Regions from separate parts of the Geodermatophilus sp. DSM 44513 genome, predicted to be linked through region 3. Evidence: riboswitches for the same ligand, from Rfam matches in the RefSeq annotation. Region 3 holds a riboswitch; each other region holds the start of a gene.
The links. Region 3 has a riboswitch for cyclic di-AMP ahead of RTG05_RS14035 (C40 family peptidase). Riboswitches for the same ligand answer to the same signal wherever they lie in the genome.
Positions count from the first base shown of each region.

Region 1: linked by a shared signal. The riboswitch ahead of RTG05_RS07810 (M23 family metallopeptidase) and the one ahead of RTG05_RS14035 (C40 family peptidase) in region 3 are both predicted to bind cyclic di-AMP.
Region 2: linked by a shared signal. The riboswitch ahead of RTG05_RS12475 (aggregation-promoting factor C-terminal-like domain-containing protein) and the one ahead of RTG05_RS14035 (C40 family peptidase) in region 3 are both predicted to bind cyclic di-AMP.
Region 4: linked by a shared signal. The riboswitch ahead of RTG05_RS11540 (VldE C-terminal domain-containing protein) and the one ahead of RTG05_RS14035 (C40 family peptidase) in region 3 are both predicted to bind cyclic di-AMP.

Region 1 covers NZ_CP135963.1:1,603,424-1,608,158, forward strand. Annotated here, with positions in the region: gene RTG05_RS07785 (hypothetical protein) at 1-437, opposite strand, end outside; gene RTG05_RS07790 (hypothetical protein) at 1,064-1,264, shown strand; partial or broken gene RTG05_RS22350 (relaxase domain-containing protein) at 1,637-1,714, shown strand; gene RTG05_RS07800 (hypothetical protein) at 1,825-1,992, shown strand; tRNA gene RTG05_RS07805 (tRNA-Ile) at 2,072-2,145, opposite strand; cyclic di-AMP (ydaO/yuaA leader) riboswitch at 2,479-2,640, shown strand; gene RTG05_RS07810 (M23 family metallopeptidase) at 2,655-3,875, shown strand; gene RTG05_RS07815 (GGDEF domain-containing protein) at 3,981-4,735, shown strand, end outside.
Region 2 covers NZ_CP135963.1:2,575,804-2,580,538, reverse strand. Annotated here, with positions in the region: gene RTG05_RS12480 (GntP family permease) at 1-1,274, shown strand, start outside; cyclic di-AMP (ydaO/yuaA leader) riboswitch at 1,444-1,603, shown strand; gene RTG05_RS12475 (aggregation-promoting factor C-terminal-like domain-containing protein) at 1,820-2,695, shown strand; gene RTG05_RS12470 (YnfA family protein) at 2,714-3,046, opposite strand; gene RTG05_RS12465 (class I SAM-dependent methyltransferase) at 3,106-3,750, shown strand; gene RTG05_RS12460 (DUF2784 domain-containing protein) at 3,687-4,112, opposite strand; gene RTG05_RS12455 (hypothetical protein) at 4,206-4,640, shown strand; gene RTG05_RS12450 (VOC family protein) at 4,661-4,735, opposite strand, start outside.
Region 3 covers NZ_CP135963.1:2,901,441-2,906,175, reverse strand. Annotated here, with positions in the region: gene RTG05_RS14050 (ADP-ribosylglycohydrolase family protein) at 1-999, opposite strand, end outside; gene RTG05_RS14045 (NUDIX domain-containing protein) at 1,084-1,773, shown strand; gene RTG05_RS14040 (hypothetical protein) at 1,888-2,238, shown strand; gene RTG05_RS14035 (C40 family peptidase) at 2,297-2,821, opposite strand; cyclic di-AMP (ydaO/yuaA leader) riboswitch at 2,834-2,985, opposite strand; gene RTG05_RS14030 (hypothetical protein) at 3,293-3,484, shown strand; gene RTG05_RS14025 (D-2-hydroxyacid dehydrogenase family protein) at 3,557-4,513, shown strand; gene RTG05_RS14020 (hypothetical protein) at 4,623-4,735, shown strand, end outside.
Region 4 covers NZ_CP135963.1:2,390,587-2,395,321, forward strand. Annotated here, with positions in the region: gene RTG05_RS11525 (hypothetical protein) at 1-262, opposite strand, end outside; gene RTG05_RS11530 (hypothetical protein) at 269-835, opposite strand; gene RTG05_RS11535 (class I SAM-dependent methyltransferase) at 832-1,458, opposite strand; gene RTG05_RS11540 (VldE C-terminal domain-containing protein) at 1,517-2,419, opposite strand; cyclic di-AMP (ydaO/yuaA leader) riboswitch at 2,703-2,853, opposite strand; gene RTG05_RS11545 (hypothetical protein) at 3,150-3,302, shown strand; gene RTG05_RS11550 (LysM peptidoglycan-binding domain-containing protein) at 3,324-4,640, opposite strand.

The DNA.
Region 1 (4,735 bases), 1.3 Mb from region 3:
CGACGCAGGCCCAACCAGCCCAGTACGACGGCCACCAAGCAGATGACCACTGCCGCGGCGACGCCGGTCCAGTACGCGACCTCCGTGGCACCGATCGGCGTGAGGACGAGGACCACGCCGACGATCCCGACCACGAGTGCCCACAGGGCAGCCTGATTGGACCAGGTGCCCGCGCTGGTCGCCGGCACAGCCATCGCACCTGCTGGCGACAACGCCGGATCCTGTTGCCCTGACACGGGCAGGTGTCCGCCTCGCCGGGTAGTGATGAGCAGCGTGGCCCCCGCGACGGTGCAGGGAATTGCGAGGAGGAACAGCAAGCCAGCCCCGATGTTGGCACCGTCCTCAGGCGCAGTGGTGACCACGGCAATCACGAAGACCAGCCACAGCAGGACCGCTACCGCGGTCAGGCCGATGCCCCATCGCCGAGCCGTGTCCACGTGACGATGTCCCATCCACTAGTTCAAGGCCACGGTCGGTGGCTGTCCGGCCAGTATGGGCGAGCGCACCCCAGACACGAGCGCATCTACGTTGGTCATACCCATCCGCATGACAGGTCTCCGCTGGTGGCCATGCCCACAACGCACTACCCTCAGTGAGCATCGCTCGCATTGACAGGCGTCCGGCCCGATCCTTATTGGAGCTGGATCCCTGTGCGATGACGGTGGAGCGATACTTCGGACCCGTTTCTGAAGGCGGCTTCACAGGCGGGTCCAGTTCGCATCCCTACGTCGCTCGTGGACGAGGTCGATGATTGACCAGCCACGATGAAGACGCAGACGGCCGTCACGGCCCAGTTGCGCGCGATAGCCGTGAACAATCCGAGGATGACGGCTGCAGCAACCAAGGCCCACCGCATGGGGGGTACACCACGCTGGCCGCTTCGTGTCCCCGAGGCTATTTCGGCCGAGTTTGCCCACGTAGCTCAACAGCGGTCCCCTCACCCGGTCGACGGAGCGCACCGCACGTGTGCCTAAGTGGGCCGCTCAGGGCGTGCCGCGCACAGGTCGCTGACATGGATGAACGAGGTTGTCGCTCCGGGGGGTGATCACAGAGAGTGCCTGCCGTGGTGACCCGGATCGGCTACGCCGCCTGTGCGCTGTCGGTGCTGGTCGGCTTCGTCGTCATGCTCGGCCTTGGAGTCCCCACGTTCGAGGAAGGGCGTGTGGCCCTCGGGCTCATCGTCATCGCATGCTCTGGCGTCGCGATCACCCTCGGGGTGGCTGGCGTGGTCCTCCTCTGGCGCAAGAGCGGCCGACCCGACTAACTCAGCGGCCATCTAACAGCTCTGCCTGACCCATCCGGGGACTGTCCTTGCATGGGCCGCTATGGGTCGCTTGCCTCGCGGTCGAGCCGCCGGCAACCCGCAGCCCCGCCCCGTAAGCCGAACCCTCACCGGTGTTGAGACAGGTCAGGACGTAGGCCAGGAGGCCGCCGTCCCACAAGACCCGCCCGGTGAGCCTTCCCGCACGGGGAGGACAACCGGGACACCCTGCCCGACGGTCGCAGCCTCGTCGTCCGGCAGCCGCCCAACGTCCACGCCACCGTGTCGCAAAGGACCGACTGACGGAAGCCGGTGCATCGCCCAGCTGAACGTCATCAGCACCGGTAGCCGAGAAGAACGCGCCTGCTCCCAGCTGAGGCCGTCACGGTGCGGCATTACACCTCCCGCGCCGGCGATCCCCACCGGCATCTGCACCTGCAGGTCAACGAGCGCGGCGCCGAATTGCGGGTCGCAGGCGACCGCGGCGTGCCCGATGCCGTTGATCGCGGCCAGGAAGTCACGCATGCCGACGGTGTGCAACCCGCGCCACCGCAAGCCTGCTGGTGGCCAGTGGCGCGAACGTCAAGGCGGTCCAGCGGATGCTCGGCCACGCCTCCGCGGCGATGACCCTCGACGTCTACTCCGGGCTCTTCGACGACGACCTGGGCGCCCTCGCGGAACGCATGGACGCCGCCCACCAGGCGTCTGTCACGAGACGTCACGGTGCGTAGTGTGGGCACCGTGTGGGCACGGGGCCCCCCGCCAAGATCGACGAGGATGCCACAAGCCGCTGACCTCGATGTTTACCGGTGGGGCGGGTGGGGCTCGAACCCACGACCCAGGGATTATGAGTCCCGTGCTCTGACCGGCTGAGCTACCGCCCCGCGTGTACCAGCCTGCCAGACGGCCCGACACCCCCTGTGGACGACGCCGTCCGGCATCCCCAGGTCCCCCTGCTGGGTGGCTGCCGTGTGCGGGATCACACCGATGGTCGGGCGTGACCGGCCATCAGCTGGGAATTTGGCGCTGCACGGGCGCCCCGCCTGTCCCGGTGGTCACCACAGTGCACACGGTTGCTGACACCGCGTGTCGGTGGCGGGGGTCGACGGCAAGCAGGCGCCCCGATCTCGTTACCCGACCGTGACCTGCCGGCCAGGGCCCGTGTACGTTTCCCGACGGCCCTGCCGGGCTCAGCTCCTCGGGAACCGAGGGCCTCGGCACGGCCACCGCCGAACCGCCGACGCCCTCCGGGGCCGAGGCGGACCGGGGACCCACCGAACCTCTGGGGTGAGTCCTGCCTGCGCTGAGGGAGTGCAGGGAGGTAGGGCGCCGTCCGGCCCGAACCCGTCAGCTAACTCGGTAGGCGGTCGCGAGGATGAGGAGACCCGTCGCCTTGGCGACCCTGCACCGCCTGCACACCGTGGTCCGCTGCGCCACGTCACCCCGCAGCCCCCTGCGCGCACCGCGCCGGGCCGCCGTCGTCGCCGCGGCGGTGGCCGGCCTGCTGGCCGCCACCCCCGTCGTCGCCGGCGCCGCCCCCGCCCCCGCCGAGGAGCAGGCCGCCCTCGCCGAGCAGGTCGCCGAGATCGAGGAGCAGGTGCGGGCCGCCGAGGAGCAGCTGCAGCGGATGACCGTGGAGGCCGAGGCGGCCGCCGACGCCGCGCTCGTCGCCCGGGCCCAGCTCGCCGCCGGCCAGGCCGAGGCCGAGCGGACCGCCGCGGAGCTCGCGGTCGCGCAGGCTGACGTCGCGGCCGCCGAGGAGGACATCGCCGACCTCGGCCGCGAGGCCTACATGGGCGCCGAGGACCGCTACGGCGACCTGCAGATGCTGCTCGACGCGCACAGCCCGACCGAGCTGCTGCAGCAGGCCGCCACCATGGAGGTCATCGGCGACCACCGGGCCGCCCGCCTGCAGGAGTTCCTCACCGTCGCGGCCCGCCTCGAGCAGGCCGACCGGGCCGCGCAGGCCGCCGTCGCCGCCCTGGACGAGCTGGCCCGCACCGCGGCCGAGGCCGAGCAGGCCGCCAACGCCCACCTCGCCCGGGCCCAGGCCGACTACGACGCCCGCGCGGCGGAGAAGGCCCGCCTGGAGGAGGAGCTGCGCGCGGCCGGCGAGCGGCTGCTCGCCGCGCAGGGTGCCGCCGACGCCGCTGCCGCGTGGGGCGCCCAGCAGGCCCAGCGGCAGCAGACCCTCGCCGTCACGTCGGGCGCCTCCTCCGGCATGCCGACCGCCGGCCGGGTCACCTCCTGCTACGGCCCGCGCTGGGGGACGATGCACCAGGGTGTGGACATCGCCGCCCCCATCGGCACGCCCATCCACGTGCCCGAGGACGGCGTGGTGCTGCAGGCCGGCGCGGCCAGCGGCTTCGGCCAGGCCGTCTACGTCCAGCACGGCGACGGGCAGATCACCCTCTACGGGCACGTCGACCAGTACTTCGTCAGCGCCGGGCAGGTCGTCTCGGCCGGCGAGCACATCGCCGACGTCGGCAACAAGGGCCAGTCCACCGGCCCGCACCTGCACTTCGAGGTGCACCGCGGCGGCCTCTACGCCAGCCGGGTGGACCCGATGCCCTGGCTGCAGGCGCGCGGCATCACCCTCGGCGGGGCCTGCTGAGCCGCTGATCGGCTGCGCCGGCACCCGGCGGCCGGCTCCGCCGGAGGCCACCCCGGGCGGGTGAGGCCGGTCAAGCCGGCACCCCGTCGGGCCGATGCTCCGTCCGTGGACGAGGGGCCGGACGGCGACGGCGGCGGTAGACGCCGCGGCGACCTGCGCCGGCCCCGGGCGGCGGTCCGCGCGGTCCTCTACCGCCAGCTGGCCACCGACGAGGACCGGGCCGCCTACTGGGTGCGCCACGTGCGGCTCGGCGTGGCGCTCACCGAGGTGACCGCCCTCGCCGTGGCCGGGTACGTGCTGATGACGCCGGGCACCCCCACGCGCACCGCCACGCTCATGGCGCTGGCCGTGGTCGCCGCCCTCGCCGCACCCCTGCTGCTCCTGCTGCCGCTGGCCGCGATGGTGCGCGGTCCCCGCGGCAGCCTGCTGTTCTACCTGTGGAGCCTCGCGGACACAGTGCTGGTCACCGTCGCCACCCGCGTGGACGGCGGTGCGTCCAGCCCGCTGTCGGTGCTGCTGTTCCTCCTCCTGGCCTTCATGGCCGTGGCCTACCCGCCGTCCGGGGTCGTCCTGATGGGCGCGGTCACGACCGGCGGCTACCTGCTGTGCGTCAGCGGCGGGCTGGGCTCCTCGGCCGTCTTCGTCGCGCTGGTCATGGCCACCTACACGCTGCTGTGCGCGATGGCCTCGGCCAACCAGTGGGAGGCGCAGGACCGGCAGGTGCTGCTGCTGCGCACCTCCGAGGTGCTCGCAGCCACCGACCCGCTGACCGGGTGTCTCAACCGGCGGGCCTTCCTGGACCGGCTGGGCTCCGCCGCGGCCGGCGCCGGCGGCCCCTGGGTGGTCTGCCTGGTCGACCT
Region 2 (4,735 bases), 330 kb from region 3:
CCTCCGGCTTCGGGTCGACACTGGCCAGCGTCGCGCTGCTGGTCGGGCTCGGCGCGATGCTCGGCCGGCTGCTGGAGCACAGCGGCGGGGCGCAGGTGCTCGCCGACAGCCTGATCGGCCGGTTCGGCGAGCAGCGCGCGCCGCTGGCCCTCGGCGTGGCCGCGCTGCTGTTCGGCTTCCCGATCTTCTTCGACGCCGGCCTCGTGGTGTTCCTGCCGATCCTGTTCACCGTCGCCGCCCGGCTCGGTGGCTCGCTGCTGACCTACGGCCTCCCGGTGGCCGGCGCCTTCGCCGTCATGCACGCCTTCGTGCCCCCGCACCCCGGCCCGGTCGCCGCCGCCGAGCTGATCGGCGCCGACATCGGCCTGGTCCTGGTCTTCGGGCTGCTCGTCGGGCTGCCCACCTGGTACCTCGGCGGCTACCTGTTCGGCCTGTGGGCCGGCCGCCGCTACGACGTCGCGGTGCCGGACATCCTGAGCGAGGCCAAGCCGCTGGACGACACCCCCGACCCCTCGGTCGAGGGCACCTCCCCGGGCGTGGCCGCAGGCGCCGGAGGGCGGACCGGCACGGCCACCCGCCCGGCCCCGCCCCGCTTCGGCACCGTCGTCGGCATCCTGCTGCTGCCGCTCGTGCTGATCTTCCTCAACACCGGGCTGACCACGCTGGCCACCGCCGGCGCGCTGGAGGAGACCTCGCTGCTGGTGCGCACCGGCCAGCTGCTCGGCGCCACCCCGGTCGCCCTGCTGGTCACCGTGCTCGTGGCGATGGTCGTCCTCGGCGTGCGCCGGGGGGAGAGCGCCGGGCAGGTCGAGTCCATCGTGAACAGCGCCCTGGGCCCGGTGTGCGCGATCATCCTCATCACCGGCGCCGGCGGCATGTTCGGCGGCGTGCTGCGGGCCAGCGGCATCGGGACGGCGCTGGCCGACGTCCTCGGCGACATCGGGCTGCCGGTCATCGTCGCGGCGTTCGTCATCTCGGTGCTGCTGCGGGTGGCCCAGGGGTCGGCGACGGTGGCGCTGACCACCGCGGCCGGGCTCATGGCCCCGGTCGTGGAGGCGACCGAGGGGCTCTCCTCGGTCGACCTCGCGCTCATCGTCATCGCCATCGCCGGTGGCGCGACCGTGCTCTCGCACGTCAACGACTCCGGGTTCTGGCTGGTCAGCCGGTTCTTCCGGATGGACGAGAAGACGACGCTCAAGACCTGGACGGTGATGGAGACCCTGCTGGGCACCATCGGCTTCCTCATCGCCCTGGTGCTGAGCCTGTTCCTGTGAGCGCCCCCGGCCCGGGACGTCCCGGTGCCGCGCCGCAGCTCCCGCAGGGCGGCCGACGCTGCGAGGTTCCTCACGGGACGGCTGGGGTCCGCGGGATTGTCACGGTCGGGTGACGCCCCTTACGGTGGCTCCCGTCCGGTCGGTCGTGTCCTCCCCGTCGGGGGAGCCCGGTCGGACGCCGCCGAGTCGCATCCGTCCCGCGGACGCGAGCCGGGGACCCACCGCACGTCTGGGGTGAATCCCGCCCGCGCGCACCCCGCGCGAGCCGGTAGGGCTGCTTCCCGCCCGAACCCGTCAGCTGACCCGGTAGGCGGCATCCGGAAGGAACGGAGCACTCCGCATGTCCCGCCCACGGGCCCTCGCGGTCCGCCGGTGCACCCGGCCGCACGCACCCCGCGTCCCCTCCCCGGCCTGCTGACCGGCACCTGACCGCGCTCGCCGGCAGACACCTCCGCCGGCGGCCCCGTGCACCGCCGCCCCCGGCCGCCCTCCCCGACGGGAGGAGCGGCCCCCGCGCGCCCTCTCGCCCCGGAGCTCCCTCCCCGATGGACACCCAGCACCTCCCGGCCGTCCCGGCCGACCAGCCCGCCACCCGTGCCGCCCGCCGCCGCTCGCGGCCGCCCGGCCGGCGCCCGGCCGTCCTGCTGGCCACCGCCGCCGCGGGCGCCGTCGTCGTCCACACCCTGCTCGGCGGCCCGCCGGCGGCCGAGGCGGAGCGCCCGGCCGAGACGGTCACCGCCTCGGTGAGCGTCGCCGAGCAGCTGGGCATCACCGCCGAGGCCGCGCAGCGGCCGCTGACCGCCCCGGCGCCCCCCGAGCTGGCCCCGCTGGAGGACCTCGCCGCCTCCCGCAGCGACCGCGCGGCCGCCGAGGCGCAGGCCGCGCAGGTCCAAGCCGCGGCCGAGCAGGCCGAGCGGGACCGCCTGGCCGCGGAGCAGGCCGCCGCGGAGAGGGCGGCCGCGGAGGCCGCCGCCCGGGAGGCCGCCGAGCGGGCTGCCGCCGAGGCCGCCGCCGAGGCCGCTGCCCGTGAGGAGGCCGCCGCCGCGGAGCGCGAGGCCGCCGAGCGTGAGGAGGCCACCCCCGCCGCGGCCGCCCCCGCCGCCGCGCCGAAGAGCTCCTCGTCCGCCGCGCCCAAGGGCTCCTTCAAGGAGTACGCGCTGGCGCAGGTCGGCAGCGCCGAGCAGTTCTCCTGCCTGGAGGAGCTGTGGGGCAAGGAGAGCGGCTGGAACCCCAATGCGCAGAACCCCACCAGCACCGCCTACGGCATCCCGCAGTTCCTCGACTCGACCTGGAAGAGCACCGGCATCGCCAAGACGTCGGACGGCTACCGACAGATCGACGCCGGCCTGGTCTACATCGAGAACCGCTACGGCAGCCCGTGCGGCGCCTGGTCGCACTCGCAGGCCAAGGGCTGGTACTGAGCAGGCCGGTCCAGCGCGTCAGCCGCGCGGGGCGTACATGATCAGGGCCACGCCGGCCAGGCAGACCAGGGCGCCGGCGACGTCGAAGCGGTCGGGTCGGTAGCCGTCCAGCACCACGCCCCAGGCCAGGCTGCCGGCGACGAACACCCCGCCGTAGGCGGCCAGGACCCGGCCGAACGCGGCGTCCGGCTGCAGGGTGGCGACGAACCCGTAGGCCCCGAGCGCCACCACGCCCAGGCCGATCCACAGCCAGCCGCGGTGTTCCCGGACGCCCTGCCAGACCAGCCAGGCACCGCCGATCTCCAGCAGGGCGGCGGCGAGGAAGAGGACGACGGAGCGGGCGACCAGCACGGCCGCATGCTCCCAGGCGGGTCGGCGTCCGGGTGCCGGAGCGTGGTGGACTGCCCGGCGTGACCGTGCGCCCCGTCCCGTCCGGCTTCGTGCGCGCGCACACCCAGGTCCGCCGGCCCTCGCTGGTGCCGGAGGTGCGGCTGCACGTCGCCGACGACGTCGTCGCGCTGTGGGAGGCCATGGAGGCCGCCGACGGCGGCGCGGGGGAGGCGCCGCCGTTCTGGGCCGCCGCCTGGCCCGGCGGCCAGGCGCTGGCCCGGTACGTGCTGGACACCCCGGCGGCGGTCGCCGGTCGGGCCGTCCTCGACCTGGGCTCGGGCAGCGGGCTGGTGGCGCTGGCCGCCCGCCTCGCCGGCGCCCGGTCGGTGCTGGCCAGCGACGTCGACCCGTTCAGCCGCACCGCGGTGGGCGTCAACGCCGGCCTCAACGGCGTGGCGGGGATCAGCGTCACCGGCGACGTCCTCGGCCGGGACCCGGTGGGCGCGGACGTCGTCCTGGCCGGCGACGTCTGCTACGACCGGGAGATGACCGAGCGGGTGCTGCCGTTCCTGGACCGGGCGCGGGCCCGCGGCTGCGCGGTGTACGTCGGCGACCCGGGCCGCCCCTACCTCCCGCACGACCGCTTGGAGGCGGTCGCGGTCTACGACGTCCCGGAGACCGAGGGCCCCGGCCCCCGGCGGACGACGGTCTGGCGGCTGCCCTGAGCGGAGCGGCCGCGGGCGGCACGGAGGGCCAGCAGGCCGTAGCCGACCAGGTTGGGCGCCAGCGCGACGGTGTAGATGCCGGCCTGGACGGCGGGGGCGGCCACGTCCAGGCCGAGCGGGCCGACGACGTGGTGGCCCAGGAAGCCGCCGGTGTAGGGCCCGGCACCGGCCCGCTCGCGCAGCGCCAGCTCCAGCTCGGTCAGCGGGCAGGGCGCGCCGGCCAGGTGCACCGCGAGGATCGCGGCGGACACCGGCGCGTGCAGCAGCAGCACCCGCGGCCGGCGCAGCGCGACCAGCGCGCCCGTGACCATGAGGACGACGGCGAGCGCGTGCACTCCCGCGACCAGGTGCGCCCACAGCACACCCCCAGGGTGGCACGCCCGACCCGTCCGGGCGGCCGCCCGCCGGCCGGCGGCCTCTCGCGCGCGGGAGTCCACGGGGGCGAGGATGGGCCCATGAGTGAGCAGGACCCCGCCGGCGCGGACCCCGGCCCGGGCAGCCGGGTGGGCCGGTCGGTGGAGGACTTCGTCGGCCAGCTGCGTGCCTTCAGCGACCGGGCGCGCGGCCTCGCCGCCGGCGCGGCCGGCGCCGTGCCGGTGTCGTTGCCGCGGCTGCCCTCGCCGCCCGGCGCGATGTCGGCCGCGCAGCTGCGCGCCATCGACCGGGCGGTGCGCAGCCAGCGGCAGCAGATCGCGGCGATGACCGCCCAGCTGCAGGCCTTCGACGAGCAGCTGGCCGTCTTCGAGCGGATCCTCGACCCGCTGGTGGAGTGGAGTGCCACCTGGGCGCGGCTGGAGGAGTCGGTGGCCGACCTGGTGCGCCGCCCCGGCGACCCCGACGGCCGCCCGCCGGCGGGCCCGCCCGGGACGCCGCCGTCCGGCACCGCCTGAGGGAGGACCGCCCGCGGCGGTCAGCGCTGGTCGCGGCGCAGCGGGTGGTCCGCGGGCACCTGCACCAGCACGATGCGGACGCCCTCGGGGTCGGC
Region 3 (4,735 bases):
CGGGCCGATCCGCGGGATCACGCCGGGGTCGTAGCTCTGCTGGGCGCCGCCGTCGAGCGCGGCGGCCAGCTGCTGCAGGTCGGCCAGCCGCCACACGCGGTCGCCGTGGCCGGGCACCCGGCCGTGCACGGCCGACGCCCAGCGGACCGGGATGCCGCCCATCCCGTACACCGCCCCGGCCAGCCCGCCGGTGACCGCGGCGACGGTGTCGGTGTCCCCGCCCAGGTCGACCACCCGGCGCAGCACGGCCTCGACGCCGCCGCCCTGCCGCAGCGCCCACACCGCCTGGCCCAGCGTCGGCCACACGGCGCCGTTGGGCTCCGTGGCCATCGACGGCGCCCAGTCCGGGGCCAGCACGGCCGCCCACCGGTCCCGGTGCTCCGGGGCGACGGCGTCCAGCGCCGCGGGGACCGCCGCGAGCGGGTCACCACCGTCCAGCGCCACCCGCACCAGCTCGTGGAACACCGCGCAGCCCTCGCCGGCCGACGGCTCGCCGTGGGTGAGCGCGGAGATCCGGCGGGCGGCGTCCATCGTGGCGTCGCGGCCCTCGCGGGCGAAGCGGATGGCCGCCGGCGTGGTCCGCATCAGCGAGCCGTTGCCGGCCGCGTGCCCCGAGCGGGCGACGTGCTCGGCAGCCGCGACGTCCCAGGACCGGCCCGAGCCGAGGACGGCGCTGGTCTGGTTCCCGATGTCCGGCGGGCCGGCGGCCGCCCAGGTGCGGAACCGGTCGAACAGGTCGGCCTCGTCCAGGCCGCCGCGCTCCAGGAGGGAGGTCGCGACGAGCAGCGCCATCTGGGTGTCGTCGGTGAACTCGCCGGGTGCCCGGCCCGACGACCCGCCGCCGCACATCTCGGTGCGCGACCCGCGGGCCGGTCGTGGGAAGCGGGCGGAGAAGGCGCCGGGCGGGCCGAACTCGAACGGCGCGCCGAGGGCGTCGCCGACGGCCGAGCCGACCAGCGCGCCGGCGGCGCGGGAGGAGCGGTGGATGCGCGGTGCCACGGCCGCCTCCGGTGTTCTCGACGTCGGCTTGAGAATACCACCGGTTACCGAGGTGTCCTCGGTTCTGAGCGCTAGCCTGGCGGCATGGCCAAGAAGCGGAAGCGGACGCTGCTGGACCACCCCCAGCCCTCGGTGGCGGTCGACACCGCCGTCCTCACCGTGCTGCCCCCGGAGCGCACCGGGCGGGGTGACGACCGCGGGGAGCTCGCCGTCCTGCAGGTCCGGCGCGCGGGCGGGCACAAGCGGGGCCAGTGGTCACTGCCCGGCACCTTCCTGCACGGGGGCGAGCTGCTCGCCGAGTCGGTGGCGCGGTCGCTGCGGGAGGAGGCCGGTCTCGGGGACGACGTGGTGCCGCGGCAGCTACGGGTCTTCGACGCGGTCGACCGCGACACCCGCGGCCGGGTGCTGTCGGTCGCGCACGCGGTGTGGCTGCCGCACGCCCGGCTCGCACCGGTGGTGGCGGCCGCCGGCGGGGGGCTGCGGCTGGTGCCGGTCGGCGAGGTCGGGCCGATGCCCTTCGACCACCCGGAGGTCGTCGCGGCGGCCGTCGCCCAGGGGCGCGCGGAGTACGCCGAGCGCGCCGACCCTGGCCGGCTGCTGCCCGACTCCTTCACCCTGCACGAGCTGTGGGTGGTCCACGACGCGGTGGCCGGCCACTTCGCCTCGACCGAGGACGCCTTCCGGCTGCGCGCCGTCCGGCTGCTCGAACCCTCCTCGGAGCTGCCGCGGAAGCCCGCCGTCGGCCGCCCGGCGCGGCTCTACCGCCGCCGCTGACCGCCGCGGGGACCTCACGCGACGGGGGGAGGACCGCAGCCCACGCCCTCCCCGCCGGCCCGTCCCGGTGCTCTGCTGGGCCCGACCGAGGGACACCACCGCATGGAGGGCGCCGTGACCGACCGCCCGGCCGGGCCGCAGCGGTGCACCGTCCGCGTCGCCGGTCACGCCGTGCACCCCACCCGGCTGCGGCGGCACCTGGACCAGGGCGGCGGTGCCGGTGAGCCGGTGGTCGTGCTGGGTGCCGTGGGCGACGTCGTCGTGCTCGGCCGGGGAGCGGAGCTGTGGCGCTACCGCAACCACGACCCCGGCCGGCTGGTGGCCCTGGCCGCCGTCCCGGGCTGTCGCGCCCTGCTCGACGTGCGGCACGGCCTGCTCGTGGTGCGCCGGGGGCCGCAGGACGCCGGGTCGGTCTTCTCGCTGCAACCGGCCGACCACCTGCCGCACCCCTGCGCCGCGGGCTGACCCGCCGGCCCGCCCGGCCACGACGTCGTGGCCGGGCGGGACCGGTCCGGGCGTCGGGTCAGGCGACCCGGCGGGCGCCGGAGTAGCTCGGCATCGAGTCCAGCGACACCACCTTGACGGTGGAGCCCCAGCTCGGCGCGTGCACGATCTGGCCGTTGCCGATGTACATGCCCACGTGCGAGACCGGGCTGTAGAAGAACACCAGGTCACCGGGCTGCAGGTCGGACTTCGCCACCGCGGTGCCGAACACCGCCTGGTCCCGCGACACCCGCGGGATGGAGACGCCGGCCGCCTTGTACGCGAAGCTGGTCAGCCCCGAGCAGTCGAAGGCGTTGGGGCCGGTGGCACCCCACGTGTACGGGTCCCCCACCTGGGCGAGGGCGGTGTCGACGGCGGTCTGCGCGGCGCCGTTGGGAGCCGCGACGGGGGCCGCCGTGACGACCGCTGCGGCGGGGGCGGTGCTGTTCGCCGACGCCGGCAGGGGGGCGAGGACGAGACCGGCACCAGCGACGGCGGTGACGGCGAGGGTGCGGACGGAGCCGCGGAACGAACGGCGCGAGAGGGTGGTGCGGGCAGTCGTCATCGACGACGGGTCTCCTGTTCTCCACGACCGCCTACCGGGTTAGCTGACGGGTTCGGACGGGGGAGTCGCCCGGCGCGACGGATCGCGCTTCACCCCAGTGCTGCGGTGGGTCCCCGGTCCGCGCGCCGGTCATCGACCGGCCCACGGTTCGGCGGCGTCCGGCGGGTGTCACCAGGGAGGCGACGAACGGCCCGACGGACGGCGCGAACGGTAGGTGGGGGGTTCCCGCTCCGACAAAGCGGACGGGGCCCTCGGGGGGCACTCCCGGTGTCGACCGCGACACGCCGTGCGGACCTGCGAGGACGCGGTGGATGACCATGGGGGCTCGTGGTGAAGCCCCAGGTCAGCGGCGTGTCGGGAAACTGGGTCGGGGGCGGAGCGTCCGAACGCGAGGTGACCACGGACTGACGGTGTGCTGCTGTCCGGAGTCGTGGTTGGGCCCTCCCGACACGGGGCAGAGGTGTCGCGAGGGTGTCCGCAGGTGGACGGCGAGAGGACGAGGACATGGCCGGGATGGTGCGCAGACTGCTGGTGTCGGGGATCGCGGCGAAGGTCGTCCAGGAGGCGAGCAAGCCGCACAACCAGGCCAAGATCAAGGCGTTCGTGACCCGCCTGGTCGAGCAGAACAGGAAGCCGGGAGGCGGCCGCGGCCCGGTGCGCTGAGCGCCCGGCGCAGGCCCTGACGGACACCCCCGCCCGCACCGCGGACGGGGGTGCTCGGCATGCTCGGGCACCGTGCTGCGCATCGCCGTGCTCGACGACTTCCAGTCCGCCGCCGCCGAGTTCGCCGACTGGTCACGGCTGCCGGAGGCCGCCGACGTCGTCAGCTTCCCCGACCACCTCGACGACGAGGACGCCGTCGCCGAGCGGCTGGCCGGCTTCGACGTCGTCATCGCCATGCGCGAGCGCACCCCCTTCCCGCGCGGCCTGCTGCAGCGGCTGCCGCGACTGCGGCTGCTGGTCACCACCGGCCCGCGCAACAGCGCCATCGACCTGGCCGCGGCGGCCGACTGCGGGGTCACCGTCTGCGGCACCGGGGCACACCCCACCGGCACCGTCGAGCTGACCTGGGCGCTCATCCTGGCCGTCGCCCGGCACGTCGCCGCGGAGGACGCCGGGGTGCGGGCCGGCGGCTGGCAGCACACCGTCGGCACCGACCTGGCCGGTGCCACCCTCGGTGTGGTCGGCCTCGGCCGCCTGGGCACCCGGGTGGCGCGGATCGGCGCCGCCTTCGGGATGGACGTGGTCGCCTGGAGCGCCAACCTCACCGCCGAGCGCGCCGCGGAGGCCGGGGTCCGCCGCGTGGCCAAGGACGAGCTGTTCGCCACCGCCGACGTCGTCACCGTGCACCTGGTGCTCTCCGCGCGCACCCGCGGGCTGGTCGGCGCCGAGGAGCTGGCCCGGATGAAGCCCACCGCGTTCCTGGTCAACACCTCGCGCGGGCCGATCGTCGACGAGGCCGCCCTGCTCGCCGCCCTGCACGAGGGCCGCATCGGCGGCGCCGGGCTCGACGTCTACGACCGCGAGCCCCTGCCGGCGGACTCCCCGGTGCGCACCGCGCCGCGCACCGTGCTCACCCCGCACCTGGGCTACGTCACCCGCGACACCTACGCGGTGTTCTACGGCGAGGCCGTCGAGGACGTGGCCGCCTTCCTCCGCGGCGCCCCGGTGCGGGTGCTGCACCCCGGGTGAGGCGGCGGGCGGTGGCCGACACCGGATCGCAACGGTCGGTCCCGGTTGGGCCGTCGCCGCCCGGGCACTCCTCAGGGGAAGCCGACACCACGAGCACAGGAGGCACCCCATGGGACTGTTCAGCGGAGCGATCAAGGCGGGTCTGGCCAAGAAGGTGGTCGAGCAGGCCCGCAAGCCGCAGAACCAGCGCAAGATCAAGGACCTCGTCGCCAACCTGACGAA
Region 4 (4,735 bases), 510 kb from region 3:
CGTCCAGCGCGGTGAGCAGCAGCGTCACCTCGGTGGTGCGGCGGGCCTGGGGCGCCGGGGTGACCAGCAGCGCCGCGCCCATGGCGATGTTGCGCGCCGCGGTCAGGCGCACCAGCAGCGGCAGCAGGACGTCGGTCCGCGTCCCCTCCTCCGCGGCCCCGAGCAGCCGGGGCAGCGCCCGCGGGGCGCACAGCGCCGCGGTCCCGACCCAGATCGACAGCGTCCCGACGGTCTTGCGGGTGACGTCCCACTCGCTGGTCATGGCCGGTCACTGCCCGCCGGGGCGCGCCGTGAACCGGTCGCCGCCCGCGACGACCAGCACCGATGCCAGGAACGGCAGGGTGACGACGCTGGCCACCACGTCGCTGACGGTCGCGACGGTGAAGGCGCCGGCACCCGGCGAGCCCAGCGGCCCGAGCACCCCGTCCGGGCCGAGGGCGGCCACCGAGGCGGGCAGGGTCAGCAGCGCGGACACCGTCCCGCCGAGCACCACGCCCACGGCCACCGCGGCCGGTGCCGCGCGCAGCGCCCGCACCGCCAGGGCGGTGCCGCGCCGCAGCGCGCCGGACCAGGACGCTCCCCCGCCGGCGGCCAGCGCGGCCACGACGCCGGTCACCCACAGCTGGGCGACCAGGCCGGTCGCGAACCCCACGGCGTCGACGGCGAGCGCGGCGCCCAGCCGCGGGTCGTCCAGCACCAGCACCTGGCGGGCCACGTCGGGCACGGTGTTGACCAGCGTGGCGGCCAGCGCGGCCAGGTAGGCCGGGCCGGCGTGCCGGCGCAGCAGCCCCAGCGCGGTGCGGACGGTCGCGGCCGGCGGGGAGCCGGCGCTCACGGCCGGGTCGCGACCAGCGCCGTCCAGCAGCCGGCCAGCCGGGTCTCCTGGCCGGTGACGCCCAGCCCGGCGGCCCGGCAGGCGTCCGCGAGGCCGTCCGGGGTCGGCCGGTCGCCGTCGGCGGGGTGGTGGGACACCGCCCGCAGCGGCCGGCTGTCCACGAAGCGGGCCGTCATCTCGCACGAGTAGAACCGCCCGCCCGGGCGCAGCAGCCGGGCGGCCTCCCGGACGACGTCGCGCCAGGCCGGGGTGTGGTGCAGCACGTGGTGGGCGAACACCGCGTCGTAGGACGCCGTCGGCAGGGTCAGCGCGGTGGCGTCGCCCTCCCGCACGTCGACCCGCGCGCCCAGGTCGCGCACCGCCGCCCGGCAGGCCGCGACACTGGCCGGGTACCGCTCCACGCCGTCGGCGTGCGCGGCGCCGAAGACCTCCAGCGCCAGGCGCAGGCCGGTGCCGCGGCGCCCGGTGCCCAGCTCCAGCACCCGACCCCCGGGGACAGGCCCGCCCAGCCGGAGCAGGACGGGCGCCTCGACGCGGCGCTGCACCAGCGCGCGGACACGGGAGTCGACCCACAGCCGGTTGGCGTCGACGAGGGTCGGCGGGACGGGACGGCTGCTCGGCACGGTGCCCTCCTGCCCCGGCCGGACCCGCGATAACCAGGCCGGCCGGGGACCGGGCGGCTCAGCCCCGGTAGTTCACGTGCGGGTGGTCCATGTGGTTGGCGGTGGCGCTGCCACGGTCGGCCATCGCCTTCCAGGAGCCGGACGGCGAGGACAGCATCCGCTGCTCCCAGATGAGGTAGTCCACGCCGAGCTCCTCCCAGTGCGCGACGTGGTAGGCCACGATCGCGTCCCCGAGGGCGGAGTTCGAGCCGACCATGTAGTCCAGCGCCAGGCCCGAGGGGTGCCCGCCCGGGTCGGCGGCGCTGGCCCGGGTGCCGCCCAGGGTGATCCCGGCGGCGCCGGGCACGTTGCTGACGACCGCGTTCGCCGCCGCCTGGACGACGGGCTTCACCGGCCCGGCGTTGTTGGTGATCCTCGCGACCGCACCGGCCGCGGCCGGTGCCGCCGGGGCCGTCGTCGCCGCGGACGGCGTCGCCGCCCGGCTCGGCGCGGCGGCCTCGGCGGCAGCGGCCTCCGCGGCGGCGGCCTCGGCGGCAGCGGCCTCGGCGGCGGCGCGGGCGGCGGCCTCCGCGGCAGCCACGGCCTCGGCGGCCGCGCGGGCCTCGGCCTCCCGCCGGGCCAGCTCGGCCTGGTCGGCGGCGGCCTGGGCCTGCTGGGCGGCGGTCTGGGCGGCCTCGCGGCTGCTGCGGCTGGCGGCCAGGTCCTGCAGCGGCTGCAGCTCCTGCACCGCGTCGACGGGTGCGGGAGCACCGGTCAGCCCCAGCGCCCGGGCGACGCTGACCGTCTCCGCCGGGGCGGGCCGGACGGCCTCGGCCTGGGCGGCCGGCTCGGCACCGACGACGACGCCGACCAGGACGGCGCCGGCCGTGGCCACCCCCAGGTAGACGGCCGGACGGCGGACGGGAGCGGGCAGGCGGAGGCGGCGGGCAGCGCGGCCTCGGGACGGGGTGGGTCGGTCCATGGGGGTGCGGGTTCTCCGGGGTCGGGGCGCGGCGGGACCGTGCGGGCGCACGGGCGCCGCGGAGGGGGTGCGGGCAGGGCCGACCGCGGCCGTGCGGGGACGCCGGGGACCACCGGGGGGAGACGGCTCGGTGCCGGTCGAGCGGGGGTGCTCGGACCCGGGGCGGCGGGACGCCGGGGCGCGGACGGCGGCGTGCGGTCGGGCGGGGGTCAGGTGCGGGCGGGCACCCGGGAGCGCGGCCGGCGGGGTGGAGCAGGGCAGCGGCACGCCATCCGGCGGCTCTCCGTTCTTCCGGTGGCCGCCTACCGGGTTAGCTGACGGGTTCGGGCGGGAAGTGGCCCTACGGCTCCCGGACGTGCGTCCAGGAGCGGATTCACCCCAGTGCTGCGGTGGGTCCCCGGCTCGCCCGGTGGGCGACTCGGCGGCGTCCGCTCGGGCCTGCGTGGTGCAGAGGTGACGACCGACCGGACGCGGACACCATAGGGCCGTGACCCGGCCGTGACAATCGGCCGCGGGCCGACCGTGGTGCAGGACACGTCGCGGCACCGCCGGGGACGGCGGGCGGCGCGGGCGACGGGAGTTGGCGGGCGGGGCTGCACCCGGGTCCCTCCCAGGGCCCCGCCCGGGGAGAGCATGCGGCGGACCGGTCGGTCCCGCAACCGGTGTCCGTGCGGTCCGGCCGGTGCCGTGGCCGGCGGTTCCCGGGGCCCGCGGCGGGCACCCCCCACCCATGACCGAGATGGACCCGCGGGACCCGGACACCCTGTACGCCGAGGGGCCGGTCGAGCCCGAGCCGCCCGGGGAGGACCTGCCCGAGACCTCGCCACTGCCGGACTCCGGCGGCACCGGCCCGGGCCCCGACGACCTCGACCGGCTGCTCTGACCACACCCCGGGCCGGGGAGGTCAGCCCCGGTAGTTCACGTGCGGGTGGTCCATGTGGTTGGCCGTCGCGCTGCCGCGGTCGGCCATCGCCTTCCAGGCACCGGTCGGCGAGGTCAGGATCCGCTGCTGCCAGATGACGTAGTCCACGCCGAGCTCCTCCCAGTGCTCGAGGTGGAAGGCGACGATCGCGTCCCCGAGGGCGGCGTCGGAGCCGACCATGTAGTCCAGGGCCAGCCCGGCCGGGTGGCCGTTCGGGTCGGTCGCGCTGGCCCGCGTGCCGCCGATGGTGATCAGGCTGGCCCCGCGCACCTCGCTGACCACCCGGTCGGCGGCGGCCTGCACCTGCGGCCGGACCGGGCCGGCGCTGTTGGTGATGATCGCGGTGGCCGTGGCGGCCGGGGTGGCGGCCGGGGTGGCGGCCGGGGTCGGCGCCGCCTGCACCGCGGGGGCGGCCGCCTGGACGACCGGGGCCGGCGCCGCCCCGACCGCCGGGGTCACGGCGGTGGCAGCGGTCGAGGTGGTGGCCGCGGCAGGGGCCACGGCGGACGTCCCGGTGCTGCGCCACTGGCCGGTGCCGGTCCCGGCGTCGCGCCAGCCGCCGGCGGCGTGCCGGCCACCGGAGGCGTGCCGCCCACCGGTGTCCGCCGCGTCGGCGGACCCGGCGGTGCGCAGCACCTGGCCCGGGCGGATGCGGTCGGGGTCGGCGCCGATGACCGCCGCGTTGCGCTGGTAGAGCTCCCGCCACGACTGGCCGTGGGCGGCGGCGATGCCCGCCAGGGTGTCGCCGCGCGCGACGGTGTGGTCGGCGGCGTCGGCACCCTCGGTGGTGGCGGCCGGGGCCTCGTCGGTGGCCACGGAATCGGGGGCCGGCGCCCCGGCGGCGGCAGCCCCGGCGGCGGCAGCCCCGGCGGCGGCAGCCCCGGCGGCGGCGGCCCCGGCGGCGGCGGCCCCGGTGGCGGCGGCCGGGGTGGTGCCGTCGGTCAGCCGCTTCCCGCAGGTCGGCCACGCGCCGATGCCCTGGCCGACGAGGACCTTCTCGGCGATCTCGATCTGCTGGGCGGGGGTGGCCAGGTCCGCGCGCGGGGCGAACGCCGTCCCCCCGAAGGCCGCCCAGGTGGACGGGCTGAACTGCAGTCCGCCGTAGTAGCCGTTGCCGGTGTTGATGTCCCAGTCGCCGCCGGACTCGCACTGGGCCACACCGGTCCAGTCGTGGGTGACGGCGGCCTGGGCCGGTGCGCCGAGGACGCCGATCCCGACGACGGTGGCGCCGGCGGCGACGGGCGCCTTGGCGAGGACCTGCCGGGTGCGGACGTAGCGGGGCGCGCAGTGCTTGGGCATGGGGTCTCCGATCTCCGCCGGCGAGGTGAGCTGTCGGGTTCGGGCGATCGGTGCCCGGCCGCTCTCCGCGGCTCCACCCCGAGGCGGCCGCGCCC